DNA from 2 places in the Mycolicibacterium aichiense genome. Region 2 is predicted to be linked to the other one. Evidence: riboswitches for the same ligand, from Rfam matches in the RefSeq annotation. Region 2 holds a riboswitch; the other holds the start of a gene.
The links. Region 2 has a riboswitch for guanidine ahead of G6N32_RS00170 (DMT family transporter). Riboswitches for the same ligand answer to the same signal wherever they lie in the genome.

Region 1: linked by a shared signal. The riboswitch ahead of G6N32_RS20200 (MBL fold metallo-hydrolase) and the one ahead of G6N32_RS00170 (DMT family transporter) in region 2 are both predicted to bind guanidine.

The regions. Positions count from the first base shown of each region.
Region 1 covers NZ_AP022561.1:4,226,337-4,241,945, reverse strand. The annotation lists gene G6N32_RS20230 (TetR family transcriptional regulator) at 1-158, shown strand, start outside; gene G6N32_RS20225 (TetR/AcrR family transcriptional regulator) at 236-829, opposite strand; gene G6N32_RS20220 (cytochrome P450) at 829-2,058, opposite strand; gene G6N32_RS29165 (hypothetical protein) at 2,748-3,986, shown strand; gene G6N32_RS20210 (C39 family peptidase) at 4,486-5,355, opposite strand; gene G6N32_RS20205 (hypothetical protein) at 6,292-6,540, opposite strand; gene G6N32_RS20200 (MBL fold metallo-hydrolase) at 6,781-7,509, opposite strand; guanidine-III (ykkC-III) riboswitch at 7,668-7,733, opposite strand; gene G6N32_RS20195 (AfsR/SARP family transcriptional regulator) at 7,795-10,662, opposite strand; gene G6N32_RS29160 (hypothetical protein) at 10,727-11,938, opposite strand; gene G6N32_RS20185 (TetR/AcrR family transcriptional regulator) at 12,379-13,008, opposite strand; gene G6N32_RS20180 (aromatic ring-hydroxylating oxygenase subunit alpha) at 12,992-14,314, opposite strand; gene G6N32_RS20175 (N-acyl-D-amino-acid deacylase family protein) at 14,419-15,609, shown strand, end outside.
Region 2 covers NZ_AP022561.1:38,799-54,407, forward strand. The annotation lists gene G6N32_RS00160 (cation:proton antiporter) at 1-903, shown strand, start outside; gene G6N32_RS00165 (phospholipase D-like domain-containing protein) at 1,043-2,572, opposite strand; guanidine-III (ykkC-III) riboswitch at 2,811-2,878, shown strand; gene G6N32_RS00170 (DMT family transporter) at 2,893-3,207, shown strand; gene G6N32_RS00175 (DMT family transporter) at 3,210-3,602, shown strand; gene G6N32_RS00180 (lysophospholipid acyltransferase family protein) at 3,589-4,527, shown strand; gene G6N32_RS00185 (alpha/beta hydrolase family protein) at 4,532-5,212, opposite strand; gene G6N32_RS00190 (hypothetical protein) at 5,209-5,457, opposite strand; gene G6N32_RS00195 (hemerythrin domain-containing protein) at 5,454-5,978, opposite strand; gene G6N32_RS00200 (emopamil-binding protein) at 6,042-6,815, opposite strand; gene G6N32_RS00205 (molybdopterin-containing oxidoreductase family protein) at 6,812-9,064, opposite strand; gene G6N32_RS00210 (TetR/AcrR family transcriptional regulator C-terminal domain-containing protein) at 9,222-9,806, shown strand; gene G6N32_RS00215 (LLM class F420-dependent oxidoreductase) at 9,859-10,689, shown strand; gene G6N32_RS00220 (MmpS family transport accessory protein) at 10,810-11,256, shown strand; gene G6N32_RS00225 (MMPL/RND family transporter) at 11,253-14,132, shown strand; gene G6N32_RS00230 (hypothetical protein) at 14,183-14,662, shown strand; gene G6N32_RS00235 (EAL domain-containing protein) at 14,719-15,609, opposite strand, start outside.

The DNA.
Region 1 (15,609 bases), 1.7 Mb from region 2:
CCAACATCGATGCTGCTGCGCATCCGCATCTCGCTGAAGCTGCCGCGGCAAACGAGCTTTCGGTGAAAGAGATGTTCGCCGAACGCATCCGGAGTTTCCTCTACGGTGTCGTCCTCACTGGCGAAAACCGACAGGCTGGCAACGAAGAATCGGCATAGTCATGTCCGTATCGGTGAGCGCTCAAGCGTCGCGTTGAGATCGCATCCAGAGCGAAGTATTTGCGAGATTCTCGCTCTCAGTGCGCTTTCAACGATGGGTTGGAGTCGCTGGGGCACACCATCGGAACGACGAACTCCTCGAGAATCGCCCGCTCGTCCTCGGCGTCGCGGCCGGGAAAGATCAGCAGCGACGTCAGCACCCGAACCAGCCAGCGGGCGCGTCGGTGGACGACCTCGGGATCGTCGGGCCGCAGCGACAACAGGAAGCCGGATGTCAGCGCCTGAATGACCTCGGACTGCTCGGCGATCTCCGCACCGATGGGCGAGTCGGCGGTAGCGAACCACGAAGACAGCGCCGGGCTTTCCCGCACCAGCGTCATCGACGTGGTGAGCCCGGTCAGTAGCCGCTCCCGCGGGTCGGGGATGCCGTCGATCAACTCGGTCAACTGCTCGTAGAGCCGGTAGGCCTCGCGGTGCACGTACGCGGTGTACAGCACCTCCCGGTTCTCGAAGTAGCGGTACAGCGTGGCTCGCGAACACCCTGCGGCACGGGCGATGTCATTCATCCCGACGCTTCGGACGTCGTTGCCTGCGAACAGCTCGCCGGCGGCGTCGAGGATGCGGTCGGTGGCCACCTCTGCCCGGCGCGAACTCAGCCAGTCGCCCGCCATCAGCCGCGCACCCGGAACGGCACCGACAGCGGCCGGCGCACATAACCGCCCCCGGCCCACACGATACCCGCCTCGTCGATCTCGAAATCCGGGCAGCGCGAGAGCAATTCGGTGAGTGTCACCCGCGCCTGCATGCGGGCGGCCGCCGCGCCGAGGCAGTGATGTGCGCCGTGGCTGAACGTGAGGATGTTGCGCGGACGCCGGGTGACGTCGAGTTCGCCGGCGTCCGGGCCGTATTGGCGTTCGTCGCGATTGGCCGACCCGTACAGCAGCAGCACCTTGCGTCCCGCCGGAATGGTCTTGCCGTGCAGTTCGACATCGCGGGTGGTGGTCCGGGCAAGTCCCTGCACCGGAGAGGTCAGCCGGAGCAGTTCGTCGACGGTGTCGGGGATCAGCTCCGGTTGCTCGACGAGCATGCGGCGCTGGTCGGGACGCTGATGCAGCAGCGGCATCGAACCGCCGAGCATGCCGGTGGTGGTGTCGTTACCGCCGGTGACCATGGTGAAGGTGAAGGCGAGCACCGACAGCGTCCCGGCGATGTCGCCGTCGGCGCCGACACCGGCGGCCACCAGGTGCGACACCGTGTCGTCTTCGGGCTCGCGCCTGCGCCGTTCGATCAGCTCGGAAAAATAGCCCATCATCGAACCGATGGCGTCGCTGACCGATCCCAGAGCGCTCAGTCCGCCGGCGTTCGCCGCGACGATCGCCTCGGTCCAGCCGTCGAACTGGTCGCGATCCTGCTCGGGGACGCCGAGATAGTGCGCGACGACCATTGACGGCAGCGGCTTGAACAACTCGGTGACGATGTCCCCGCCGCCGTCGGCGCGCAACCGTTCGATGCGCTCGACGACGAACTCGCGGACCTTGGGTTCGACGGCCTCGACCTGCCGCGGGGTGAAGCCGCGTGACACCAGCCTGCGGAACTCGGTATGCACGGGCGGATCCTGCATCACCATCGGCGGGTTGTCCTGCAGCCCAATCAGTTCCAGCTCGTTATAGTTGACGGTCAGGCCCTGGGCCGAGGAGAACGTCTCGTGGTCCCGGGCGGCGGCGAAGATGTCGGCGTGCCGGGACAGCACCCAGTAATCGTGGTCGGGGTTTTCCGGCACGACGTGGTGCACCGGATCGTGGTCACGCAGTGCCCGGTACATCGGCCAGCGATCACCCCAGGTCTCGGCGGTGGCCAGCTCGAAGCGGGCTTCGGCGTCGTGAGACACAACAGCGGTCATGTCTTATGGTTACGACAAGCCTAGGTTTGTGTCAAGAGTCGTGCCTGATTCCACATGACGTGGGCACACCCTCAGGGCTGCCGACGGGGCATTGCTGAAACTGCGGAACCACTCCGTTACCAGAACGCGGGGACGGCCTCTCTGCAAACCCTCTCTCGAGCGCGGCGCATCCATGTCAGCAACACAGCCCTGCAGTCGGCGGGCTGTGGTCGAGTCACCGCTGTGACGACGAGTCGTGCCGCAGTCGAACTCCGGCCGAGCAACAATCGAACAGTCGCGCGAGTCAATGAAGTTCCTTGACAGGCTAACTAGCAAAGCCATACATTCGACTCGCCCAACAGGTCGTTGGGTTTCAGCAATGGGAATTTCGGGCTCCCGTCGGTGTGCGATTGGAACCCGCATCCGGGGGGAGTTTCATGCCGTCGTCAGTCCGCTCATCCTTCGCCACCCTGACCCGAGTTTCGGCCTATTCGTACCTTGCCGCTGGCGTCACGGGTGCAGCCGCGGTCGCCGGGCTGGGCGTCGTTCTGTCGGCGGCTGCCGCTGAGTCGGCGCCGGCGACAGCGAATGTTCGCCTGGCTTCCGTGGACTCGATGATGCCTCTTGCGCCGGTGAATTGCGTTGTGAGCGAGCCGAGCTGCGGCGTTTCTCCGACATCGACTACGACACCTGCCATTGCCAACGCGGTGATGGCCTCGATAAGCATCCGTCCCATTGTTGGCGAGGGGGGCTGGCTCATCGGCGACGGTATCGATGCGGCAGACGATTGCGTGGGAGCGGCCTGCAACGGCGGCAACGGAGGACTGCTCTGGGGAAGCGGCGGTGACGGCGCCAACGGTGGCCGCGGGGGAGACGCGGGAATGCTGTTCGGTGATGGCGGCAAAGGCGGCGCCGGCCTCAACGCGGTTTATTCCGATACCCAACTCATCAGCGCCGCAACCGATGGCGGTAACGGCGGCCGAGGCGGTCTGTTCTTTGGCAATGGTGGCAGGGGTGGCGACGGCGGTAAGGACCAGAACTATCTCGACTCCGCTGTAGTGGCCGCCAACAACGCGACCGGAGCCTCCGGTGGAAACGGTGGTGCCGCAGGCTGGTTCGGCGGCGATGGTGGTAACGCCGGCTGGGGAGGTGACTCGTTCTCGCAGAATGGCAATGCCGTTGCCGGAACGGGCGGTCGGGGTGGCGCTGCCAATGTCGGCAGCGGTGGCCTCGGAGGCGACGGTGGCAACGCTGAGTCCGGGACCGGCGACGCAAATGGGGGCGCGGGCGGCGCCGGTGGCAAGTCCGTCAACGGCGGCGGTGGTGGAGGCGGCTGGGGTGGCGACGCTGCAGCGTACGCCCGTGGCAAGACCGCCCGAGGCGGGGCGGCCGGGTCTGGCGGTGCGACGGTCATGGGCGACGGCGGTGATGGCGGCCGAGGCGGCACAGGCTGGGGCCAGACAGATGCCGCTGCAGTCGGAGGCGCTGGCGGCGCAGGCGGCAGCACGGTGGTCGGCAATGGAGGTACCGGTGGTGGTGGCGGACTTGCCGACCCGGTGACTGCAAATGGAACCGGCGGTGCCGGGGGCCGCGGCGGCAACTCGGCCTTGGCGGGTACCGGCGGCGGCGGCGGCGGCGGGGGAGAAGCGTACGCCGAAGGCATCGACCAGCAATCGACATTTGGCACAGCCCAGGGCGGTAACGGCGGGGCTGGCGGCCATGGCGGCGTGATCGCAGGCATTGGAGGTAGCGGCGGCGATGGTGGCAATGCCAGTGTGCCGCCACTTAATTCGGGCGGGGAGGGTAATACCCCCATCGCCGGAACCGGTGGAGCGGGTGGCCGTGGCGGTGCTATCGCCGGCACTCCAGGCAAGGCTGGCAAAGATGGCCAGGCAACCCGGCGCGATGCCGATTCGTCGGCCAATCGATCCGCCGGATCTGCTAGGTAATCCGCCGGATCTGCTAGGTAAACAGCCCAGCTTTCGCCAGTCGGCACTGGGCCGGGTGACCGGTCCAGTGCCGACGGCATAACGCAACATGAACCCGTCTTGCCCATGACCGGTGTAAGCCGCGTAGCAAGAGGGAACAGCACCTCCGGTCGAAAACTGCAGCAGCTCGAGGTGGGACACTACCGGTCGTCATGGAGGACTCGCTTCATCGCCGAGGCACGCGTTGAGTCAGATCCATCCCCGGCGTGGTGTCTAGCCGCGAAGGAAGTGCTGCCGCTGCAGGAAAGTCAAGACATCGTGCCTTGAGCGCCGAACGTCGTCCACTGCTGTAATCGCGGCACACCGCAGCACCGTGGCCAGCCGCCAAACCGCTACTCTCACAACCGAATTACTCTTAGAGCCCACTTTGCGTTGGGTAGAGCACGAAGACCTCGACGTGATCGCGCGTTCACGCCGAGGTCTTCGCCAAGTCGCCGCTTATCCGCAAGCGAGCGTGCTGTCAGCGGAAGTGCACCAGGTGCTGGGCCTTCGCGGGGTCGTTGTTGTTGAGGTCGCCCATGGCGAAGGGGGTGTTCACAACCGAGTCCAGCGCATCCTTGCGCGGCATGTTGGCTACCCAGGCGGTTCGCGGTATCGGGTTTCCGGTCTGTTCGCCTGCGAAGATCAGGTAGGAGTCGGCCGACCACGCGCGAATGAACACGTCCAGGGGGATCTGTACGTCGCGGCCAACCGGCTGATTCGTTATGGGGTCTAGATCGTCGCCGAGGCCGCTGTCATTCAGATGAACGATGTTGTTGTTCGTATCGACGCCGATCACAACCACTGAGTGGTCTGCTGTCTTGACGTTGGGCGGCGGATCCTTTTTGTAGACCTCGGCCCAGACGACCGCGGAATCGATACCCACGATCACTGCCTTTTTTGGATCGTCGAGGGTGGACTTGAGATCCTCTAGCGCCTGGTTCGGATCCGTGTATCGGGTATACGTCGTCGTAATACCATGATTCGCCAAGAGCGCTCGAGCGTCCCCATCGTTGATTCCTGTGTCGCTATTCAAGCCGAGGTACATCGACTTGCCGGGCCCGCGGTTCACGCTTGGAGTGGTAGAGGCCTCGTACACGATCTGAGCCTCGCTGGGTGTCTTGCCGGTGAGCTGACCGATCACCATGGCTGTTGCCATCAAGGTGCAATTCATAGAGTGCTGGGAAACCCAGTATTTGGCGTTCGTCGTCGGGTCGCCGTACATCCGCCCTTGCTCGAGATCGCGGACGGCTGAACCGACCGAGTCGACGACGGTCTGCGGACTTGGTGCCGGCAAGGTCGGTGTTGTGGCCGGCGTGGTGGTGGGCGCCGCGACGACGTTCAGGACCACTCTGCGTTTGGCTTGTCCGACGCCGCTGGGTCGCAAAGTCACACTGGCGCGCGTGAGTGATGCACGATTGGACGCGTTTGCGGCCGTAGAGTCAGGCGCCGCAACGCTTTCAGCCGGTGCGGACGAACCCGTCGCGGACTCTGAGGAGCGAGTCGCTCCCGGTTGGGAGGAACGCGGGCGCTCTCTCTTGGCTGCCGGCTTGGATGACGATGCCTGACTGCTGGCGCTCGGCCCCGACGACGACGTGTTCTCCGATGGGGACGCCGTGGCCGTAGCCGCGGTCGCGCCGGCAACCGCGAGACCAACCCCGACTGCAAAAGCAAACGTGCCGACATGTGCAAGAGACTTCGCTGAGCGCATTAGCGCAACCCCCAGAAAGGTGAAATCCGCAGCGCCTGTCGACGCTGAGCCTGGTTGACCCGAGTGCAACTTATCACCGAAAGATGCTGATCGGTAGTGGCTTTTCCATGCTCGACACTAGGAATGTTCCGCCCGTTCTCACTCGATTCGAGAGGAACGTGGTTCTTGCCCTCGCTTGCTTGTGCGGGTAGCGGATATAGCGGGCAACCACTCCGTGGTGCGAGAGGGCTAATAAGCTCGGTTAACTTGAATGCGTCAGCCGAGAGGGTGTGATAGCGCGGCAGCACCTTGTTTCGGCCTGGCGCCCGGCATCTAGCAGAGGGAGTGGACGGGCTCAGTCTTAACCGGATGCCGGACGTCGGCGTCACCATGACAGCGCAGCGACGGAGCATCAATTGCTGTGTCAATCAACGCTATTCCGATTCTTGGCGTAGCTGCTCCGCCGACTTCCCCGCCCACCGAGTGTCCGGTGGCGCGAGCGTTGCGTTGACGGCGACTCCGTCGTGGGTTTCGCGACCGCCGCGCCAGTGGCCGGGGTGACTCGCAGAGGACCCCGGGCACTGACGGCTGATCTGCCTACCGATTGTCGGTGCTGAACAGGTACCACCCGCCGTCGCCCGGACCGCAGTACCAGTACGGGTAGGCACGGTCGAAGCCCGGATCGTTCCAGACGAGTGGCGCGTCCGCCTGGCATTCGCCCTCGGTGGCCCAATGCCACGGGACTCCGTTGGCGTCGGTCTCCAGGTAATCAGTGGCGTTGGCCGTACCTGCTGCCCCCATCAACCCCCCGAACGCCAACGCAGCCACCGCGATTGCCTTCTTCATTACATCCCCCCTGTGGAGTTTTTGTCAGTTTGCTGAGGGCATGCTAACCCACAGATCCGCGCGGAGGTTGAAATCAAGACTTCAGAATGGCTTGGGTGCGTTGGTCTTCCCCGAGCGACTCGGCCAGATCCGTGATCGCATCGAACGCTTCTCGATGTGCTGCGCCGTCGACGCGTCGGCGGGGGCGAAGCGGATCAGCGGATGGGTGCTGCCGTCGCTGCACGCGGCAGTCGCCGAGAACTACTCATCCTCGGGCCACAGAATGAATTCATCGCAGACGTACCGAACGGGCTCAGGGCCGGCGTCGCGCAAAGCGGTCTGGACCGTGCGCAGATGCTCGACGGTCATTTCCAGCGGCGGTTCGTCGGGCTGAAAGGAGGTCAAGACGGGATAGTCCACTCCCGCGGTTCTCGTCATCTCGATGTGACACCCGATCACGTGGGTTATCGGGTGGGAGTCACAGAACGCGACCAAGCGGTCGACGCTGAGGGTAAACGCTTGCCAGTCAACGATATAGAGACGGCCGCGGTAGATTGTGTCGCCGGTGAACAAGATGCCGGTCATGCGGTCGTAGAACGTGACCGCTGAGTCCTGATGGCCGGGCGTGGCGAGAACATCGAGGGCGCGATCCCCGAGATCCACCGTCTTGACCGCATCAGGTTCAGCGGCGAAACCGAAATAGTTCCACGCCGTGCTCTTGTCGGCCGGCACAAGCACCGTGGCGGGGCGGCCGGCGAACTGGTGGTCGCCGGCGACGTGGTCATCGTGCGAGTGAGTGTGAAGTATCAGCAGCTCGTACTCTTGCCGCCCTGCGCGGCCGCGACGGCTGGTCCACCGTTCGATCAGTTCGTCCACCACCGCCCGCAACGGAAAGAACTCCGGCGATGCGGTCGCGCCCGTGTCGAGAAGCACAGCACGGTCGCGTCCGAAGAGCAGGAACATGAACGGCGCTTCGTAGTCGATGGCCATGTTCTGGCGCAAGATGACTGTGTCGTCGTCGTACCAATGGATCTGTATGTCGGGATCCGCGTTGTGCTTTGCGGAGATCGAACCGTGGATCCATCGCACATCCAGTGGTCGCGCTGCAGGTACGTGGCGCAGATCGCTGACAGGCATCAACCCTCCAAGGTGCGTCGTCTTAACGAGCCGGGTACGGCGCACATCTCGTCCGGGGAAGCGCTGTCGCGCATCGACAGCTGTGGACGCTAGCACCTGTCTGTGCGATGCGTCGAGCGGCAGGAAACGGTTTGTCTCTCAGACGTATCGGCGCAATGCGATTTTGGCCAGTGCTACGGCGTCGTGTCCGTTCGAAGCCGGGGTCGCGTCCCGTTCGGTTGCGGCTGGCCGTGCGAGCGGGGGTTCACGGCCGGCCTCGACGAGTGCCCGGTGCAGAGCCGCAGCTTCCCCGTGAGCGCCTAGACGTGCGAGAAGGCGCGTCACATCCGCCAGCGTATCCCACTGGTAGGAGCCGATACCTGCGCTGCCGAACTCCCAATGGTCGACGAGGTCGGCGAAAATCCCTGCGGCGGCGACCGGGTCGCCGTGCACAGCGCGGATCGCGGCATCTTCGGCGCAAGCGACACCGATCAGCCAGTTGTTGACTACACCGGCGGCGAGCTCACGGGCTTGCTCGAACAACGTCATCGCCCGCTCGGGCTGGGTAGGGGCCAGCGCCCGTCCGAGCGCGCACAGCGCCATCGCCCGGACCGTGGGATTGGCAACCCTATCGGCGACTTGCATCGCCTCGTTGCCGGCGGCCAGACCCGCGCCGGGATCGCGCAGCGCCGCATGGCACACGGTGATGTTGTACAGGACCCAGACCAATCGGTGCGGATCGGTCGCCACGCGGGCGGCGATCAGCTCGCGCTGGTAATGCTCCAGAGCCGCAGCCGGGTCGCCTTCGTAGAGTGCGATATCGGCGAGGATGTCGGTGGGATCAGCGCAATAGGAGACGTCGGCACTCGCCGACCGCTGCGGGACCAGCGCGACCAGTTGTCGTGCACGGTGATAGCGCCCGGCGAACCATGCTGCGCGCGCTGCGGTTCCGACCGCGGCGGAATACAACGGATGATCCTCGTCGGCGATCTGCACTATTTTCTCGGCCCACTCACCGCAATGCACTCCGATGCGCATGAACATGACCTCGGGCAGTGAGATGACCAGTCGCAGCGCGCGGTCGACGTCACCGACGGTGACCATCGTCTCGAACGCTGAGCGCAGGTTGTCGTAGTCCGGTGTGGTGTATCTGGCCGGTTCGGTGACGAACCGTGCGATCCACTCCGCCTCCTGCGCACCTCTGACTCCGGCAGCGGCCGCAGCGATGAGGTCGGTGAAATAGTGCGCATGGCGCGTGGTCGTCTCGGCAAGGCGCCCCGTGTCCGCAAGACGTTCGCGCCCATAGGCGCGCAGTGTCTCGAGCAGTCGATAGCGGGTGGCGCCGGGGCCGGTCTCCACCTCCACCATGGACTTGTCGACCAGTCCCATCAGCAGTTCGACGGAATCGTCTTCGCTCATCCGAGGTTCGGCGCACACCGCGTGTACCGCGTCGAGATCGAATCCGCCCGCGAACACCGACAGGGTCGCGAACAGCGTCTGCTCCTGATCCGACAGCAGCTGATACGACCAGTCGATCGTTGCGGTCAGGTTCTGGTGACGTGGATGAGCGCCGTTCACCCGGCCGCTGAGCAGTCGCAGTCGATCGAGGCGGCGCACGACATCGGCAGTCGACATCGCGCGCATCCGAGCCGCCGCGAGCTCGATAGCCAGCGGCAACCCGTCGAGCCGACGGCAGATATCGGCGACCGCCCCCGTTCGCTCGCGCTCGGGATCGAAGTCCGGCCGGCTGGCTCTGGCTCGTTCCACGAACAACGTGGTGGCCGCGTCTTCGGTGAGCGGCCTGACCGGTACCACCTGCTCGCCTCCAGCCCCCAATGATTCCCGGCTCGTGGCAAGAACTTTCACGTCAGGACAGTGTGTGGTGATCCGGTCCATGAGCAGAGCAGCCTGGGGCAGGACGTGTTCACAATTGTCCACCACCAGCAGCATGCGCTGCCGCTGCAGGAACTCGATGAGTGCGTCGTCAGGGCGCAGATCCGCGCCGGGCTGAAATCGAAGGGCAGCGCACATCGCGCGACTCACGGCTGCCCCATCGTCCAACGGGACCAGTTCGACGATGACCACACCGTCGGCGAATCGGTCTGCCGCCTCCTGCGCGACCGCCAGTGCCAGCCTGGTCTTGCCGACGCCCCCGACGCCGGTGAGAGTGACCAGTGCGCTCTCGTCGAGCGCGGTGAGCGTTGTGCGCACATCACCGGCGCGGCCGATGAGCCGCGTTGGCCGCCTTGGTATATGCCGACCAAGGGTCGAGGGCCACGGCCCTACCGGCGATCCAGCGTCACGGTGCAGGATCTGAACGTACACCGCCTCCAGTGCGGGACTAGGGTCGACGCCGAGCTCGTTACCCAGGCGTTCGCGCATGAGCCGGTAGGTCTCGAGGGCATGGTCCTGCCGGCCGCTGCGATACTGCGCAAGCATCAGTTGACCGGCGACCCGCTCATCGAGCGGATGGGTCTGCGCTGTCTCCAACAGCTCACCGAAAATTTCCGCGTGCCGACCCGCGCGCAAGGCGGCGTCATTGCGATCAAGAAACACGGAAAACCGTTCAGCAGCAAGCGAACTGCGCAGCTGATTGGCCCAGGGTGTGTCGATTGCAGACAGTGGCTCGCCTGTCCACATGTCGAGCGCGTTGTTGAACAGCGTCACCGCGTCTACGGGGATCTGAGTCTTTCGGGCGTCGCGAACCTGGTGCCGAAAGCGATGCAGATCTACTGACTGCTCATCGGCTTGCAGCATATAACCGCCGGGTCCGCGGGTGATGCGTGCCTCGCCGACTCCGGTAAACGAACGGCGTAGCCGAGAGACATACGCGGCCAGAGCATTACGCGCCTTCGCAGGCGGAGTGTCAGCCCATACCCGGTCGATGAGGACATCTGGAGGCACCGGGCGGTTCAGGTCGACCAGCAGACAGAGCAGCACGCAGCGTTGTCGGATGTGACCGATGTCCACCCGGCGCTCATCGACATGCGCGTCGACCTCGCCGAGCATCCGAAACAACAGCCCCACGCCCTACAGGTTTCACCATTGGCGACCACACGGCAATCAGCCGATCGTCAGCTCACCTCCACCACTACGTCGGCTTTCGGCCCTTGCCTGCAGTGCCGCTGGCGCCGTTGGCCGTCTTGCCGAGGCCGCCCGGCCCACCCAAGCCGGCCAGCCCGCCGGGCCCGGCGTTGCCGCCGTTGCCACCACCACCGCCGATCCCGGGACCGTTGGTCGACCGGCCTTGGCCGCCTTGGCCGCCGGTCCCGCCCGAGGAGAGCAGCCCCCCGTTTCCGCCTGTCCCGCCCTGGCCACCGAAGCCCTGACCGTCGGTGCTCTGCGCATTGCCGCCGAAGCCGCCATTGCCGCCCGCGCCCGCCTGGAACCCGCCATTACCGCCGGTGCCGCCGTTGCCGGCTTCGGTCAGCGTTCCACCGTTGGCGTTGCCGCCGGAACCGCCGTTGCCGCCATTGCCTCGCACGACAGTGTTGCCACCCTGACCGCCAGACCCGCCCGTGGCGCTCGTCTTGCCCAATGCTGAGCCGCCGGTACCGCCGTTGCCTGCGGCACCGAGGTAGGAGTCGCCACCTCGTCCACCCGCACCCCCGAATCCGGCGCTGTTCGTGCTGACCGCTTTGCCACCGTTTCCGCCGTTGCCGCCCCTGCCGGAAAACAACCCTGACCGGCCGCCGTCGCCGCCCTTGCCGCCGCCGGCCGACTCGACGCCGTTGGTGCCGCTGCCGCCCTGGCCGCCGTTACCGCCGTTGCCCGCCAACACTCCGGCGGCGCCCCCCTTACCGCCGGCGCCGCCGGCGCCCAGAAAGTTGGTGCCGGCGTCCGCTCCGGCTCCGCCGTTTCCGCCGTTGCCGAACACACCGGCACTGCCGCCGTCGCCGCCGCCGCCTGCTCCTTTTGCGTTTCCGCCGTTGCCGCCATTCCCGCCGAGGAGCCCGCCGCGGCCGCCGTCGCCGCCGCTGCCGAGAACGGTCGCCGAGCCGCCGTTGCCGCCGTTGCCGAACAGCAGACCGCCCCGACCACCGTTCTGGCCAGGGCCGCCGTCGGCGCCGTTGCCGATCAACAGACCGGCGTTCTCGCCCGGTTCGTCCCCGTTGCTGATGAAGATGGCGATGAAGTCGCGGACCGGATTGGCGGCGGCAGCGTGATCGATGACCGCTGCCGGGCGAGGTTGCGCCGCAGCATGATTGCGATGGAAGCGCCGCGGCGCTGTCGGCAACGTCGTCGGGCGGGGGAGGGCGGCGAATAACGTTGTGACGGTGCGGCCGCGCCCGAGTGCGGACACTGCCGGGGCTGACGTCGATCCCCGGCCGGGTCCCGATCGCGACACCACGAGAAGTGACGATCGCTGTCCCGCGCGCGGGCTTTCTGGTGACGGTGGAAACGCTGGCGACAGAGGTGTCGCGGGAGCAGCGTCGTCGTGCACCACGATGCGTAGGTGTGCCTGGTGTAGCCCCACTTGGTAGTGGTTCGGGGCGAGTGCAATCTCCGCGCCGAGGAGTGCGGTCAGTACCCCGATCCGTGCAACCGGGGCGATGTAGTGGTCAAACATCGGTGTCTTCGCCGACTTTCGTCTCAAGTTGAGTTCGGGGCGGGGAGACGGTGTTCGCAGCACACCGCGTTGCCCGGGACCTACCGACTGTGGGGCACCGTTGTTCGGCGGGTGTGAAGCATTCGTGAAATGGCCAGGTGGAAGGCTGTTTGCCCCCGAAACATCACACGAAGCTACGAGTCGCTGGGACCTTTGGGCAGCGTCGCCAGTAGGGCAGCGAGGCCGTATTCGAAAACGGCGTCGTAGTCGGTCGGTGATTGCAGCGCGCGGACCAGGTCACGGTCCGGCCAGTCGTCGGCCCACAGCGTGGGGTCTTCCTCGTCGTGCTTGGGACCGCGCACCGCCGAGAACTGCATGATGGCCGACGATATGACGTGAACCTCGATGGCCCGCAACACCAGCGCTGCGCCGGTTCCGGTGACACCCAGGCGGGCGAGTTCGGTCGCCAGGCGCTGCTGCACCGGCAGGAACAACGCCGGGGTGCGGTTGCGCTCGTGGGCTATGCCGAGCAGGTGCTGGCGGTCGATGAGTGCGCGGCGCTGTGCGCGGGCAAGGGCGGCGATGCGCTCGGCGGGGTCGTCGGCGTCGGCGGGCAAGGCCGCCATATCGCCGACCAGGCGTTCGACGAGACTGTCGAGCAGCTTGTCCCGACCGCCGACATGCCAGTAGATCGAGGTGACCGCGACACCGAGTTGCTCGGCGAGTCCGCGCATCGTGAACGCGTCGACGCCGTCGTGCTCGATCATCCTGGCTGCCGCGTCCAGGATGGACTCCGCGGTGACCGGGTCAGGACTTCGGGCCACCGGGTTCACCTCCGGTCATGCGGTCAGCTTCCGGGAGGTCGAGGTAGCGCTCGAGGTTGCGGTGCAGGTTGATCACGCGCCGCTCCTCATTGGACAGTGTCACATGGGTGAAGCCCGGTTGACGCAGCCCACGTTGGAGACCGGCCAATACTGAAATATCCTGCGTCAGAACCAGACCCGGATGAGCCTCGTCGGCGCTCATGCGCACGTCGATTGGGCGGGTACGTGGTGCACCCGGCGCCATCCGGCTCCATAAGTACATGACGAGCTCACCGTGTTCGGGATCGGGGCCAGGGTGTGAGGTCATCACCGTCAGGTGGTCGGCGTTGGTCAGCAACGTCAGGTTGGGAAACACGTTGTACTGGTGTAGCAACATGATTTGCTCGGTGCTGGCCCAACCGAGGTCGACCCCGCGACTCGCCGCGAACTCCCTTGTGCGGGCGGCAATCACATCAGGTACCGAATCTCCCCCTGGGTACGGCGTGCCCTCCTCGACGCCCATCAGCGTGCCCTGAGTGGCCACGTACGCGTCCCAGACGTCGTTGTCGGAGATGGGTTCCTTCAGGTGCGGGCTCGGCACTCCGTAGAATTGCTCCGACTTTCCGGTGTGACCCCAGATCTGTTGCGGTGCAAAGACATCATCCATGCACCGGTGCAGTTCGGGGTGCAGCGTCTGGATGTGGTAGGTCTCGCTGTAGCCGTCGGCGATCGTCTTCCAGTTGGCGTCGACCTCGATCGTCATCGTGGCGTAGCAGCGGAAATCCTCGAGCCGGTTCCATGCGATGTCGGCGGGCATCGCCTCCAGATAGTCGCCGAGAGGCATCGCGGCGGCGTCGAGGTTGACGAACACCAGCCCCGCCCAGACATCGACTGAAGCAGCGACGAGAGGGTAGTCCTCCATGCGCAGCGCGCCGAAACCCTTGCGGTTGGGCACGCGCTTCAGCGCCCCGGCGAGGTCCCACGTCCAGCCGTGGTAGCCGCACCGCAGCTCGCGCAGCTCCGAGCCGGCGCCCGTGCACAGCGAATTACCGCGGTGCCGACAGACGTTCTGGAATGCTCGCAGCTGCGTGTCGTCACGGACGATCAGGACCGAATATGGCCCGCACCGATATTCGAAGTAATCACCCGGCTCCGCGACATGATCGAGCGTGCAGGCGAGCTGCCAGATGCGCGGCCACAGATGGTCGTTCTCGAGGCGGGCGAACTCGGGGGAGTAGTAGCGCGCGGCGGGCACGCGGGTCGGGCCGGCCGGAGGCGGCCCGATCGCGTCTTCGCGTCGAACATCGTGCGCCGTGTGCGTCACCATGCGCCTCCTTGCGAAATCTTCTCCAAACGGTATTACACCCGGCCCTGTAACGGTGTTACATTGGCGAACGGAATCCCATGGACATCGTGTGTCGAGGAGCAGCCATGTTCGACCTCAAGATCACCGGCGGGACCGTCGTCGACGGCACGGGCGCCGACCGTTTCGTCGCCGACGTGGCCGTCAAGGACGGGAAGATCGTGGAGGTGCGGCGCCGCAGCGCGTCCGACGCGCCGCTGGCAGGCGAGGCCGCCGAAACCATCGACGCCACAGGCAAAGTCGTGGCACCCGGGTTCGTCGACATCCACACGCACTATGACGGTCAGGTCAGCTGGGACAGCCTGCTCGAACCGTCCAGTAACCACGGCGTCACCACCATCGTCACCGGCAACTGCGGCGTCGGTTTCGCGCCGGTGCGACCCGGCTCCGAGCAGTGGCTGATCGAGCTGATGGAGGGCGTCGAGGACATTCCCGGCAGCGCGCTCACCGAGGGCATGACCTGGGGGTGGGAGAGCTACCCCCAGTACCTCGACGTGATCGGCAAGGGCAACTACGCCGTCGACGTCGGCAGCCAGGTCGCGCACGGATCGGTGCGGGCCTACGCGATGGGCGAGCGGGGAGCCCGCAACGAGCCAGCGACTCCCGACGACATCGAGGCAATGGGCCGTCTGGTTCGTGAAGCCATCGAAGCCGGGGCGCTCGGGTTCTCGACGTCGCGCACGCTCGGCCACCGCGCCATGGACGGTGAGCCAGTGCCGGGCACCTTCGCCGCCGAGGACGAGTTGTTCGGCCTGGGCCGGGCGATGGCGGCCGGTGGTCAGGCCGTCTTCGAACTTGCGCCGCAGGGTGTGGCCGGCGAGGACATCATCGCGCCGAAGAAGGAATTGGAGTGGATGCAGCGCCTCGGCGCCGAGATCGACCGGCCCATCTCCTTCGGCCTGATCCAGGTCGATGCCGCACCCGACCTGTGGCGCGAGCAGATGGACATCTCGGCAGCCGCGCACGCCGCGGGCGCCCGGCTCTACCCGCAGATCGCGGCGCGCCCGTTCGGCATGCTGTTCGGCTTCCCGGGCCACCACGCCTTCACCCATCGCCCGACCTTCCGAAAGCTGAAGGGGGAGTTGGGTCGTGAGGAGCTCGCACACCGGCTCGCCGACCCGGCGGTCAAGGCTGCGATCCTCGGTGAGGACGACCTGCCGCCCGACCCCAACAAGCTGTTCGACAACATGAACATCCTCGTTCAGTACGCCTTGGGTCGGATCTACCACCTTGGCGACCCGCCGGACTACGAGCCCACC
Region 2 (15,609 bases):
CACTGGCAGGGTGGCCTTTTCGTGGCGGCTGCGGTGGCCATCACCGCATTCCCGATGCTGGCGTGGATCGTCTACGACTCCGGACTGCTCAAGACCCGGCTGGGAACGATGGCGTTGTCCTGTGCCGCAATCGACGACGCGTGCTCCTGGGTACTGCTGGCGACGGTGGTCGCGACTGCGAAAGGTCATGTGTCCGGCGCGATTCTGGCCATCGGCGGCGGAATCGCATACCTGCTGGTGATGATCTACGTCGGCCGGCCGCTGCTGCGCCGGCTGGAGACCTGGACACCGCCACGTGCCGACGTCGAACGCACCGGTGGGCTACCGATCGCGCATACCAGCATCGTGCTCCTCGTCGTACTCACCGCGAGCTGGTTCACCGATCTGGTCGGAATCTATTCCGTCTTCGGCGCTTTCGTGGCGGGCGTGGTGATGCCCCGCGGCGCGTTTCTGGATGCGATCCGCGAGCGGTTCGAGCCGCTGGTGGCCTACCTGCTGCTTCCGGCGTTCTTCATCTATTCGGGACTCAACACTCAACTGACGCTGATCTTCGACTCGTCGACGCTGCTGATGGCCGGCATCGTCCTGGTCGTGTCCTTCGCCGCGAAGTTCGGTGCCGTCGGTCTGGCCGCACGCTGGCAGGGCATGAGCTGGTACGAGGCGGGCTCGATGGGAGCCCTGGCCAATGCCCGCGGTCTAATGGAGCTCATCCTGCTGAACATCGGTCTGGAAGCGGGACTGATCTCCGGCAAGCTCTACACGATTCTGGCGGTCATGACGATCATCACCACGTTCGTCGCCACACCGTTGCAGCGACTGTTCGAGCGCCGCCTGGCCAGGACGGGCGCGAAGTTCGGCCCGGAGGGGGAGGAACCCTTCGGTCAGGAGCCCGCCGCCGCGTGACAGGCGCTCTCGGCCGCGAGCAGTTCGGCCGGCGAGGTTCGTCTGCTCGACGCTGTCCCGTCCGGCCCCGCGATCGAGCCGGTCGACGGCGCCGGCGTCCTGGATCGCAAACTGCGCCACCTCGGCCGCACGCCTCCGTTCAAAAGCCGCGAAGCTTGCGCAGCCAGGCACCCAGAGGCGAGTGGCGTAGCGGCCACGTCGCGACCGACCCGACGAGCCGCAAGGCACTCTCCGGAAGGGACTGCGGCACTCTGACGGGATCCATGAGGTCGTTCTCCGCAAAGGGGCTCGCGTCGGCGGCCACCATCGTGTCGGTGAGCGCCCGAAGCGATCGCCCGGTGCCCCGCAGCGCCTCGACAGTTGCCAAAAAGGAACCGCGGCGGCCCATCTCGTCGCGGAACGTATCGATCGACACACCGAGGTGCTCGGCTACGAGCGTATTGCGCACGCGAAGGATCTCTTGCTCGACCGCCCCGGAATTCTCGTGCGCGGGCAGGGATTCGATCGCGATATCGCATTCGCTGTCGAACCCCAACGATCTGTTGTTGAAGTTCGACGAGCCGATGCGAAGCAACCGACCGTCGATCACCAGGACCTTGGAGTGCACGTAGACCGACACCCCCCGGCCTGCCACCGGCCAGTACACACCGAGCCGACCATGCACGTCCGCCTTCTTGAGCATCCGGAAGAGCCGTTCACGGGCACTGTCCATCGATTCTTGTTCCAACCGGCTTTCTGAGCTGCGCGGCAGGATCATCACGACTTCGGGACCGTCGGGCTCACGCAGTCGGGCCGCGATCGCACCGGCGATACTGCGCGACGCGAAGTACTGGTTCTCCAGGTAGATGACGTCGCGGGCGGCGGCGATCGCCGCGAGATCGAGGGCCTCGACTTCTCGGACCTCGCTGCGGCCGGGCAGCCTGGGAAGCGTGCGTGCCACCCCGACCTCGACGTTGCGCAGACCCGGGATGAGCCCATCGGGCCACGCCTCGGGCGGGGGACTGAGCGGCGACAACACGCGTCCGGTTGCCGCCTCCCACCGGTCCCGGGCCTGTTCGGCAAGTACACCCGCTGCAGCACCGTCCATCGCGGCCATCACCTCGTGGCGGGGGCCGTAGGCGCCGCCGAGGCCGGTCCGGCGGCGGTCGGCGGGGAGGTGCTCGGAGGTATCCCAGCGCCCGAGCGTCAGATCCAGACCACCGCAGAACGCCACTGCGTCATCGATGACCACGATCTTCTGATGGTGCACCGCGCCGGTGGGATGCGCGCCGTCGACAGCGAAATGTAAACGCGCCGAGGTGAACTGATTGAGAACGCTCACCGGGGTGACACCGAACCAGAACCCGTCGAACGCAGGTAGCAGGCGAAGGTTGGACTTGAGCAGATATACGTTGAGTCCGCGCCGCCGGCCCAGCAACCAGTGCAGGAATGGGCCGAGGTGGTTGGGCCCGTCCAGGGTCTTCTCGCCGCGCTCGAAAGCGGTTCGGTAGTCGAGGTCCCAGCCGACGACAACGATCCGGTGTCGGGCACGCAACAAGGCATCCTTGAGGTGCCGGAGGTAGTCCGCGCCGTCGATGATGGCGGCAAACCGATCCGCTTCCGCCGACTGCCAACACGTGTCGCCGGGCACCAGCAGCGAATTCTCACCCGCTGATTCGTCGCCGCCCACGGACCACTCCTGTTCTGGGGATGCGCGACGTACATCAGCGCGCGTCTTGTCCAATCTTTCCCTATTCCCACGCCGTCGGGACCGCTCGTAAGAAACTTGTCATGGCGGCGTGTGTCGATGGTGATGAGCGTCTCCAGATCTCGTATTGCCCCTCGTCATAGCGAATCCGGCCGCAGCGCAGACCATTTCGATCGGCTCGATTAGGTGACCCAAGTCAACGAATCGGATAGGCTGACCATTACGACCCCGATCTCGGGTGTTGGCGGACGAGGGAGCAGTACCCGCCAAGGACAAGACTGACTCGCAGGAGGAGTCTCGTCATGGCATGGGTGATTCTGGTGCTCTCCGGAATTCTTGAGGCCGTCTGGGCGGTAGCGCTGGGGGAGTCAGGCGGTTTGCGCCGCCGGGTACCGACCGTGGTGTTCGTCGTCGCGCTCATCGCCAGCATGATCGGCCTGGCGCTGGCGATGGGCACCGTGCCGACCGGTACCGCATATGCGGTCTGGGTCGGCATCGGCGCGTCCCTCACAGTGCTCTGCGCGATGGTCCGGCGTCAGGAGGCCGCCACCGCGGGACGGCTGGCGATGCTGGCGCTGCTCATCGGTTCGGTGATCGGGCTCAAGGTGGTGAGCTAGTCATGGCGTGGATGGTTCTGATCGGCAGCGCCGTTCTCGAGGCGGTCTGGGCGACGGCGCTCGGCGCGAGCGACAACCTGACCGATCCGCGAGCCGTGGCGGTATTCGTGGTCGCGCTCGTATTGAGCATGCTCGGCCTGGCGTGGGCGACGAAATCCATTGCGATCGGTACTGCCTATGCGATCTGGACCGGCCTGGGAGCTGCGCTGACGGTCGGTTTCGCGATAGTCACCGGCGACGAGACGGTGACGATCGCCAAGGGGGTGTGCCTCGCGGGCATCATCGTGGCGGTCGTCGGGCTCAAGGTCCTGCCCGGACACTCTGGCACCGGTCGCGGTTTGGTAGGTGTGACGCGTCCCACAGCCGGGGTACACCGCCGCCATGACCAACACTGATTCGCGCCCGCCCGCCGTCCGCCGTCAAGCGCAACGGCACGCTGACGAGGCCCGACGCACGATGGCGCACCGGCGCGCGGAGAGTGCCGACGGCGGCGTCAGCGGCTGGCTCAACCAGCGCACCGGGCAGTGGGATCTGGATGGGCAGGACGAAACGACGATGCAGCGCCAGAAGTACCTGTGGAACTTCTTGGTGGATCACTGGTTCCGGATGGAATTCGACGGCTGGGACAACTTGCCCGACCCACCCGTGTTGCTGGTCGGAATCCACTCGGGTGCCCCGTTCGTCTGGGATGCCTGGACGGTCGGGGTGCAGTGGTGGCGCCGGTTCGGCCAAGAGCGCACCCTGCACGGCACAGCACACGATGCGCTGATGGCCATGCCGGTGATCGGCCGTTACTTCCGGGCGATGGGGGTGCTGCCTGCCGCACCCGATTCGATGGCCACGGCGCTGGCCGAGGGCCACGATGTGGCGGTCTGGCCCGGCGGCGAGGTGGACTCGCTGCGGCCGTGGAGCGAGCGCGACGTCGCGAACCTGGCGGGCCGCACCGGATTCGTGCGGATGGCGATCAAGGCGGGTGTCCCGATCGTGCCGATCGCGACCGTCGGTGGAGCCGATGCGATGCCGGTGCTCATCCGCGGCGACGGGCTCTCGCGGGCGCTGCGGCTGGACAAGCTGTTGCGGCTCAAGGTCTTTCCGCTCGCCGTGTCGTTACCGTGGGGCATCGCGCCGGCCGCGCTGCCGCAGCTTCCGCTGCCGGCGAAGATCCGCACCAGGTTGATGCCGGCGGTGGAGGTCGACCACGATCCGTCCCGAGCCGAAGACGACGACTACGTCGAGCAGAAGTACCGGGAGGTGCAGGACAGCATCCAGAGCGGGATGGACGCACTGGCGCGGAAGCGGGCACTGCCGCTCTTCGGCTGACCGCTCAAGCGAACGCGATCGCGGCGATGCGTTCGGCGACCATGTCGACAACTGCCTGGGTCGCCGGATCGTCGGCCGGCTCGTAGCGGTCGAGGCTGCCGTCATACCGTGCGCCGGCTATCGAGCCGTGGTCGGCGTCGAGTTCGACGACATCGACCGGCCAACCAAGGGCCCGCAAATCCGTCGCGAACTGGACGGCGACCGAGGGCGGAACGACGGCATCGGCGGTTCCGGAGATCAGCGTGAACGGGGTGCGTGAGCCGTCGTCGGCGATCCTTTCCAGGACCGGTCGGCCGGAAATGGGGTCATTGACCATGAACGCGCCGGCGAGGCAGATTGCCTGCGCCACTGACACCGTGGACCCCGCTGCGCGCAGGGTCAGACCCGCTGCGGCGGCGCCGCCCAACGACCAGCCGATGACGATCAGCGCGGCGCCCCCGCCACGCGAGCGCGCGAAGTCGAACGAGTTCAACAGGTCCGCGCGCCCGCCATCGTCGGCGTGGGAGTCCCAGTCCGGGGCCACGACGCAGATCCCCAGCTCGGCGAGTGCTTCAGCCAGAAGACGAACCGCGGCGCGGGAGTCGGTTTGGGTACCGTGCCACAGCAGCGCGACCGGGTCCTCGGCGTCGCCGTAGACATCTGCCCAACGACCGGGGGCGTACTCGACCTCGTCGCGTCGATTCATTCCGACGAATGCGGGGTCGGACTTTGCGAGGACTCCCACTTGGAATCCAACGATCGCTTGACCTGTGAGTCGGCGGAGAATTCGTGTTCGAACGTCTCGCCGTCATCGTCTTCGAATGTGATCAGAAAACCCGTGTCCGTGGTCTGCGTATGGACCACCTTGTATTCCCGTTCACCAGAACCTTGATCGAGCGCGACGAGGTCGCCCGGCGCGACGGCATCGATGCGTCCGTACGAGTCGGTCATGAGTGCTCCTCGATGTAGGCGTCGGCATCCTTGTCACGAGTGTCGATCCCGTCGATCGACTCCCGTTCGGCGTAGAACTGCAGCCACTTCATACCCAGCTCGTGGCGCAGCTCCAAGGTCGCACTCTTGATGAAGTCCGGCATGGCCTCGCGCTCTTCCTCGTCGAGGTGCTCGCCGTTCTCCTTGCGCGCTGTGAACACGGCCTCAAACCACACCTTTGTGCCTGGCTTGTGCTTGCGTGATTCGCGTACCGCATCGCGGATCGCGTTGTGGTCGGTGATCGCGTCCTCGGTCTCGTCCTGCGGGTCACCCTCCGGATTGCCGGGATCGTCATCGCCGCCGTGCTTGAGCAAGGCCGGATAGAACACTGTCTCCTCGGCGTCGGCATGCGCGTCGAGACGGTCACTGAGGGTCTTCCAGATCGCGGCCAGCTCGTCGTCGGACTTGGCGTCGTCGAGCCGGAAGAATTGTCGCCTCAACCAGTCGTGATCGGCGTAGACGAGATCGATGATGTCGGCCATGGGCCAGAGTTGCCCCGCTTTCCTGCGGTCGAAACTCCCGCGAGCAGGACTATGGCGCGGCTGCTACCCGCCCGCGCCGGCGGTGGCGACCTTGCGGGTCAGGTAGTCGATCTGAATGTGGATGGCGTACAGCACCATTGCGGGCAGCACGATGAACGGGATGTTCTCGCCGATGAACTTGAACCACAGCCCGAACGCGCCTTGCCCGATATCCGCGAAGCCGGCGCCCACCTCGGAGATGAAGTAGACGGCGGTGCTGCTCATCAGCACCGCGATACCCGCGAAGGCCACCCACAGGCACCGGATCCGTTGTTCGACGGGGAGTGACTGCCGGACCAGCCGGGACCACATGGTGATCACGACGACGCCGGTGATCACGCCGACCACTTCGAGGGCGAAGGTCCACGGGTTGCCGCTGGCATAGCGGGTGTCGGCGAGGCCGTACTGCCACCACAGCCACTTGATGCCCGGATCATTCGTGGGAGTCCACCACCCCAGCGGATGGCCGATGAGGAACACCAACTCGTAGCAGATCTGACTGAACGCTGTGTAGGGCAAGTAGAACAGCGTGAGTTCGGCGGCCTTCTCCTCGCGCAGGCGAACCTCGCCCGGCGCATCCCAGAGCAGCACGAGGGGAATCAGGATCGCGGGAATGCCGAACAGGAGATTGGCGACGACGTCGGAGGTGAAGTTCGGTTCGATCAACCCGGTCCCGACGCCGATCGTCATCCCCACGAAGACCAGGCCGGTGAACAGGGCGGCGGCCACGTACATCCGGACCCGGTGCGGCGCCCACGGGCTGACGAGGTTCGGCTCGCGCTCAACAACATCGGTCATAGCGATACCTCTCCGACGGTGGATCGCGCGGTGACGCGGACAGGAATGTTTCCCTGTCGTGGTAGGCCGGTGATGGGGTCGAAGTCGACCTCGGTCGGGATCAACCGGCCGACGGTGCTTCCCCGGTCGCGCACCTCCTCGTCCTCGGAGGGCAGGCCGCCGAACGCGTGGTGAGTGGCCACGACGTCGGGACGCAGGCTGTCGTCAGCCTCGATGACGCTGGGGATGCAGTCGTGCGGAGACGTCACCGTCACCAAGTCGCCCGAGTTCAGTCCCAGCGCAGCGATGCTGTCCGGATGCATGTAGGTGGGGTTGTACGCCTTGCCCTTGTTCAACGTGGCCAGGCGGGTACCCGAAGAGTTCATGAAGTTGTTGTGCCGCCGTGGAATCAGGCGAAACGGGAAGTCCGTGTCGTTCCACCCGACTCTGATGTCTTCTCCGAAATATCGGCCCAGCTCGCCCAGCATCACGACGTTCCCGACGTCGAGCTTCGCGGCGCAGTCCGCGTCCTTGACCTCGACGACGGCCTCCACGTCGAAGACATGACCATGCGGATGTCTGCGAACCTCATCGAGGGGGATGCGCGACGTCTCGCACATCTTCTCGAACAACTCTTCGGTGGTGATCTGCGTGTCGCCGTTAAAATTGCACACGATCGGCGGTGACTCCATGAACCTGCCGCCGCCCCCGCCGAAAAAGTTGATGAACCACAATTCCAGGTCCATCCGCTTCGCCAGGCCCAGGAAGAACTGCCACTCCTCGGTCAGGTCTGAACCGGACGGCGGTTCGGCGAGCCGCGGCGCGTACTGTGCGTACGGAGCGGGGATACCGGTGCCGCTCGCGTAGTACTTGATCAGTTCGCTGCCCATCGTCATGGCAGGCGTTTCCATCTGCATCTTGGGTGCGATGACGTAGTGCGCCAGCCGCGACGTCAGCGACATCTCGGTATCGAGGGTTACCAGTAGGTCCAGATTCTCCAATGCCCGCAGCGTTTTTCGCTGGTCCGGCCACGCCGCCATCGGATTGCCACCGATGCAGATGAGGGCCTTCACCTGCCCGTCGCCGTCGAGCAGTATTTCGTCGGCCAGGGCAGCTGTAGGCATACCGCATACCGCATCGGTCAGACCGCGCACCCGCAGCTGCTCCCCGTACCCCCATCCCTCGTACGGCGGATGCGCCTGAGCTTTGGCGGTGAATGCGGGCAGCAGCGTGTTGGGTCGGGTGACCCGCTCGCCGGCGCGTTGCCACCGACCGCAGATCGACGTCAGGCACAGGCACAGGTACTCGACCACGTTGCCATGCATGGCCATGTTCGCCCCCGTTCCGGCATTGACCATGCCGCCGCGCTTGCCGTATGACGCGAACAGCCTTGCGGCCTTGACCAATTGCTGCTCGTCGATGTCCGCCCGCCCGGCTACGTGCGCGGGGGTGAAATCCGCGACCGCCTCAGCGAGCGCCGCGAAGCCGTCGACGTTCTCTTCGACGAACTCCCGGTCGTAGAGTTTTTCGTCGATGACGATGTTGATGATCCCGGCCAGGATCGCAGCGTCTTCGCCGGGGCGCGGCTGAAGGTGTATCGCGGCCCGCGCGGCGGTCTGCGACCGGCGTGGGTCGATGACAATCAGCTTCATGCCGCGGTTGATCGCCGCTTTCAGACTCTGGCCGGGATTCTGACCGGGGATGCCGATCGCCTTGGACACCAGGGGATTGGTGCCGACCAGCAGCCAGCTGTCGGCTTCGTGGAAGTTGACATCACCACCCAGCCAGTGGCCGTGGGCCGCGAGCGCGATCTGTTTCCCGGGTTGGTCGATCGTGTTGGCGGTGAAGAACATCGGCGAACCGATGGCGCGGATGAACGCATTGGCCATCAACGCGGACGCAGGATAGGGCAGTCCGTTGGTCCCCAAGTACAGCGCCACCGAGCGGGGTCCGAATTCTGCGATCAGTCGCTGCAGGGTTGCCGCGATCTCATCCATCGCCTGCCCGGACTCGACGGGTGCATACCCGCCGCCGACGGTCCGTTTCTGGCTGTGCAGCAGCCGGTCGGGATTGTTGTGAATGTCGGGAAGCGCCCGGCCCTTGGCGCAGGTGTAACCCTTGAATAGCGGGTTGTCGGGATCGCCGGCCACCTTGGTGAGCTTCCCGTCCACGACGGTGGCCAGCACGCCGCAGTGCGCCGAGCAGATGCGGCAGATCCCCGGCCGGGTCGTGGTCGACCTCGGTTCTACGCTGTCCTCATTAATCACCATGTAGTGGCGTGCTCCAATTAATCCCGAACGGGAAAAATATCACGCCTCGGCAGTGTTCGGAATCGAAAGGCACGGTGTGCAGGAGTCAGCGGCGCCACGGCAGCGCGGGCGGCCGCGGCAGATCACCCGTGAACGCATTGTGTCCGCGGCCCGGTCAATGCCGTTCGATGAGCTGACCATGCAGGCGGTCGCCGATGTCCTCGGCGTGGATCCCAAAGCCCTCAACTACCACGTGGGCGATCGGGAAGCGCTGCGCGAGCTGGTCGCCGTCGATGCCTTCGCCGTGGAGCTGAGCCGCATCGACATGCCCGTCGGCGGCGACTGGCGGGACGTCCTGCGCCGCTACGCCACAGCCCTTCGTGACGCCACCGTCACACTCGGCGAGCTCGTCACCTATTTTCGTCTGCCCGCCAGTGGCATCGGAGCACTCGAACCCGTCGAGCGCGTCCTGCAGGTCCTCGTCGAGGCCGGCTTCTCGGTCGCGGATGCCGGCCACATCCTGCGCCTGGTCAGCGAGCTGGGCCATGCCGCAGGCCGGGAAGCGGTCTTTCTGTCCAGAAGCCGCGAGCACCCGTACGTCGCCGATGTCGCGGCTGCGCTCAACACGGCTGCCGCGGAACACTTTCCACTGTTGCGCGAGGTTGTGGCTCTCCGCGATGCCGCACCCGACGACGGGCAGCAGCTGGACTTCAACCTCGACGTGCTCATCACCGGATTGGCCGCGACACTGTCCCAGCAGTGACACCACCGGCGATGAGTCCCGCGGACCGAACGACAGTGGCACTGTGGTCGATATGGAATTCGGCATCTCGACCTTCGTCAATGACGACACCATCGACACCATTTCACTGGCTCGCGCAATCGAAGAGCGGGGCTTCGGCGCACTCGCGATCGCCGAGCACACGCACATCCCGGCCAGCCGGGAATCCCCGTACCCGCAGGGCGGCGACCTGCCGTCGGTCTACTACCGGACCCTGGACCCGTTCGTCACGCTCGCCGCGGCAGCGGCAGTCACCTCCGACATCGAGCTGATCACCGGCATCGCCCTGCTCATCCAGCGCGACCCCATCACGACCGCCAAGGAGGCCGCCAGCATCGATCTCATCTCCGGCGGCCGCTTCGTGTTCGGTGTCGGGGCGGGCTGGAACCTCGAGGAGATGCGCGATCACGGCACCGATCCGAAGACGCGCGGGGCACTATTGGACGAACGCATCGAAGCCATCAAGGCGCTGTGGACCGATGAACCGGCCGAGTATCACGGCAAATTCGTCGACTTCGAGCCCTCGTACGCACGCCCCAAGCCGGTTCAGGAACCGCATCCGCCGATCGTGATCGGTGGCGACTCGGACGCGACGGTCAAGCGAATCGTCCGTCACCAGGCGGGGTGGATCTCCAATCCGCTGCCCGTCGAACGGCTGACCAAGCGCATCGATCAGATCCGGTCGAGTGCCGGTCACGACGTTCCCCTGACGACGTTCGGCACGCCGATCGATCTCGAGTACTGGCAGGCGCTCGACGGCCTCGGCTACCGCCAGGCGAATCTTCTGCTGCCGACGAAGTCGCGGGACGACTCACTGCGGTTGCTCGACGGCTACGCCCAGAAGGTTGCCCAGTACCGGGGCTAGCTCGTCGGCGATCCCCTGTTGTGGAGTCCGGTCCGGTACCGTACGGTCAATCTAGTTGATAAGCCCCCTACGGGAACGTTGTACCGTCCGCGCCTGTCGCCGCTCATGAAAGGGTCACGGATGCAGCGGGTTTCACTCGGCCGGCGGCTCAGCCAACGCTGGATGCTGCTGGTGGCGGTGGTGGTGGTGGCGGTCGCCGGGTTTGCTGTGTATCGGCTGCACGGCATCTTCGCCTCCCACGACGTCACCTCCACACCCAGCGGGGCGGGTAACGACATCGTCCCGTTCAACCCCAAGCACGTGGTGCTGGAAGTCTTCGGCCCACCGGGCACCGTCGCGACCATCACTTACCTGGACGTCAACGCGCAGCCGCAACGCGCGGACTCCGTCACGCTGCCGTGGGCGTATGACACCACCACCACCCAGCCCGCCGTGTTCGTCAACGTCTCCGCTCAAGGTGACAGCGACTCGATCGGCTGCCGCATCAAGATCGATGACGTCGTCAAAGACGAGCGGACTGTGAACACGCTGAACGCCTTCACGTATTGCCTGGACAAGTCGGGATGACCCACCGGATTCCCGACTTCATCCGGCGGTATTCCGTTCTCATCGCGGTGTTCTGGCTGGGCCTTGCGGTGATGACCAATGTCTTCGTCCCGCAGCTCGAAACCGTCGCCGAGTCTCACAACGTCTCACTGAGCCCGCCGGACTCGCCGTCGCTGCTGGCCGCCAAGCGGATCGGCAAGGTCTTCGGCGAGTTCGACTCCGACAGCTCGGCGATGATCGTTCTGGAAGGCGACCAACCGCTGGGCGCCGAAGCCCATCACTACTACGACGGCCTGATCAAAAAGCTGCAGCAGGACACCAAGCACGTTCAGCACATCCAGGACTTCTGGGGTGACCCGCTGACCGCCGCCGGCTCGCAGAGCGCCGACGGCAAAGCGGCCCTGGTGCAGCTGTATCTGGCAGGCAACCAGGGGGAGTCCCTGGCCAACGAGTCGGTCGACTCGGTGCGCAACATCGTCAACAACACCCCGCCACCGCCGGGCCTCAAGGTCTATGTCACCGGCGCCGCTCCGCTGGTGACCGATCAGTTCGAGGTGGGCAGGCACGGCACATTGAAGACCACGCTGATCACGATCGGGGTGATCGCGGTGATGCTGTTCTTCCTGTACCGACGGCTCACCACAGTGTTCTTCGTGATCTTCACGGTCATGATCGAGCTGACCGCGTCACGCGGGTCGGTGGCCGTGCTCGCGAACGCCGGGATCATCCAGCTGTCGACGTATTCGACAAACCTGTTGACACTGTTGGTGATCGCCGCCGGAACCGACTACGCGATCTTCCTCCTCGGCCGCTTCCACGAAGCCCGCTACGCCGGGCAGGACCGAGTCTCGGCGTACAACTCGATGTACCACGGCACCGCGCACATCATCTTGGGATCAGGGCTGACGATCGCAGGCGCGGTGCTGTGTCTGACCTTCACGCGGCTGCCGTACTTCAACAGCCTCGGCGTTCCGGCGGGCATCGGCGTGCTCGTGGCCGTGGTGGCGGCGTTGACCCTGGCCCCGGCGCTGTTGGTCATCGGTCGCCACTTCGGTCTGTTCGAGCCCGCCCGCCCGATGCGCACCCAGGGCTGGCGGCGCATCGGCACCGCGATCGTGCGCTGGCCCGGCCCGGTACTGGTGGTGACGGTCGCCATCGCACTGATCGGTCTGATCGCGCTGCCCGCCTACAAGACCAGCTACGACGCCCGCGGGTACATGCCGGCCAGTGCGCCTGCGAATGTCGGATACACCGCAGCCGAACGCCACTTCTCCCAGGCCCGGCTCAATCCCGAGCTGCTGATGATCGAAACCGACCACGATCTGCGCAACTCCACCGACATGATTCTGCTGGAGCGCGTCGCCAAGGCGGTCTTCCACACCGAGGGCATCGCCCAGGTGCAGTCGATCACCCGCCCGCTCGGAACGCCACTGGACCACACGTCGATCCCGTTCCAGATCAGCGCCGGAAGTGCCTCGCAGATCAACAATCTGCCGTTCCAGCAGGCCCGCGGCGATGACCTGCTCAAGCAGGTGGACGTGATCAACAACTCGATCGACATCCTGCGCCAGCAGTACGCGCTGCAACAGCAGTCCAGCGCGGTCACCGACGAGCAGACCAAGGCGTTTCAGGACACCGTCGCCACCGCCCAGGACCTACGCAACAAGATCGCCAATTTCGACGACTTCTTCCGCCCACTGCGCAGCTACTTCTATTGGGAGCCACACTGTTACGACATCCCGGTCTGCGCTGCGCTGCGGTCGCTTTTCGACGCGTTGGACGGCATTGACGCGCTCACCGATCAACTGGGCAACGTCGCGGGCAGCATCGCCAAACTCGATGCCCTGCAACCCAAGCTGCTCGCTCTTATTCCGCCGCAGATCGCAAGCCAGCAGACCAACCGCGATCTCACCCTGACCAACTTCGCCACCACGTCGGGAATCAACGACCAGTCGCAAGCGGCACTGCAGAATTCGACCGCGCTGGGCCAGGCGTACGACGCGTCCAAGACCGACGACTCGTTCTACCTGCCGCCGGAGGCGTTCACCAATCCCGAGTTCGTGCGCGGCATGAAACTGTTCATGTCACCGGACGGTAAAGCCGCGCGGATGATCATCACCCACGACGGCGATCCCGCTACGCCGGAGGGCATTTCGCACATCGACGGGATCCGGCACGCAGCGCAGGAAGCCGTCAAAGGCACTCCGCTGGCCGGTTCGAAGATCTATCTGGCGGGCACGGCTGCCACCTATAAAGACATCCAGGACGGCGCCGAGTACGACCTCATGATCGCCGGGATCGCGGCGCTGAGCTTGATCCTGCTCGTGATGATGTTCATCACCCGCAGCATCGTGGCCGCATTCGTGATCGTCGGGACGGTGGCCTTGTCCCTGGGCGCCTCGTTCGGGCTCTCCGTATTGATCTGGCAGGACATCTTCGGCATCCACCTGTTCTGGATCGTGCTGGCACTGGCCATCATTCTGTTGTTGGCGGTCGGATCCGACTACAACCTGCTGCTCATATCCAGGTTCAAGGAGGAGATCCACGCCGGCCTGAACACCGGCATCATCCGGGCGATGGCCGGGTCGGGTGCGGTGGTGACCGCGGCAGGTCTGGTGTTCGCCGCGACGATGGCGTCCTTCATCTTCGCCGACTTGCGGATCCTCGGTCAGATCGGGACGACGATAGCCTTGGGCCTGCTGTTCGACACGCTCATTGTGCGGTCCTTCATGACGCCCGCGGTTGCGGCGCTGCTCGGTCGGTGGTTCTGGTGGCCGCTGAAGGTGCGCCCAAGGCCGGCCAGCCAGATGCTCCAGCCCTATGGAACCCGCCAGTCGGTCCGCCAGTTGCTGCTGTGGGAGGACGACGAACCGGCCGCCAATACGTCAGGCGGGTGAAATCAGCGACGTGTCTGTGATATCCGCGAGTGAAGAGTAGGAGCGCCTAGATGAATCTCGGCCCCTGGGGTGACCTCACCATTCTTGCTGCCGTGCTGGAGATCGTCCTCGCCACTTGCGTATTCGTCTACATTGGCCGCTTGGAGCGGCGGACATCGCATCCGTTGGGTGACCAGGTGGGTGCCCACAAAAGGGTGCTGGCCAAAGTCCGCAAGCGGGAACCGCTGTCGCAGGACGAATTCGACTACGCCAGCGAGCTGGTTGCCGACGCCCGAGCGCCGCTGGCCTATGCCATCCCCGCGGCATTGTTCACCATTGGCTTCTTCTACGTGGTCGGCTGCCTGTTCATGCTCCACCTCGACGGCGGTAACCCATCGTTTCGGACGTTCATCGGTGGTATCCCGATGCTCACGTCGATGAACATCGCCGGCCAGCTGCGGCGGGTCGCAGGGATGAAGAGCAAGCTTCGGGATATTCCGGTGTCGCAGACCGCAGATACCGACCGGCTCACTTCTGTTCGCTACGAGTGACTTTCCCGACCTGACGCATTCGGTCAGCGATCAGCACGGGTCGCGGCCGGACCGGCCTAACTTCCCGCGGCGCGGGCCCGGTCTCGGCGGCGTTTGTTGTACATGGCCTGGTCGGCATGTTCGAGGACACCGTCGATCGAGCGCCCGTCACCGGTGCGGTGGGCAGCGAAGCCGATGGTCATCTGTGCGGGAAGCTGCCTACCCTCGCCGACTGTCACCGGCGTGCTCTCCAGCTGATCGGTGATCCGATCGGCCAGGCGGGCGAGCTCCCAGTCGTTGACGGAATCGGTGATCACCAGAAATTCGTCACCGCCCCAGCGGGCCACCATGTCCTCATCGCCCACCGCCGCGCGTAGGCGGGCGGCGACTTCGACGAGCAGTCGATCTCCGGCGCGGTGGCCGTACTGGTCGTTGACGTTCTTGAAGCGCTCGATGTCGCAGAAAAGAATGCCGTACCCCCGTCCGCTGACGTCGAGCTGTTCGAGCCGGCTCCAGCCTGCCGACCGGTTGGCGACCCCGGTGAGGGGATCGGTGGCGGCCTGGCGAGCCAGGTCGGCCTCGCGAATCCGATCGGCCGTCACATCCACGATCTGCGATACGAAGTAGCGTGGTTGATCTCGCGGTGCGTTGACGACGACGACGGTCAGAGCGCCCCATACGATGCGGCCGTCGGCAGCGATATAGCGTTTGTCGATACGGTAGGAACGCCGCCGTCCTTCCAGGCATTCGGTGAGAAGTGCGAGATCGGCGTCGAGATCGTCGGGGTGGGTGATCTCCTGGAAGGTCAGTTCGGCCAGTTCACGTTTGGTGTACCCGAGCATGTTTCGCAGCGCGCGGTTGGTGCGCAGGAATGTTCCGTCCAAGCCGACGACAGCCATGCCGATCGGCGAATGGGCGAGGGCCAGTTCAAATCGCCTTTCTCCCAACAGGTCCACAGCCGTCGGCAA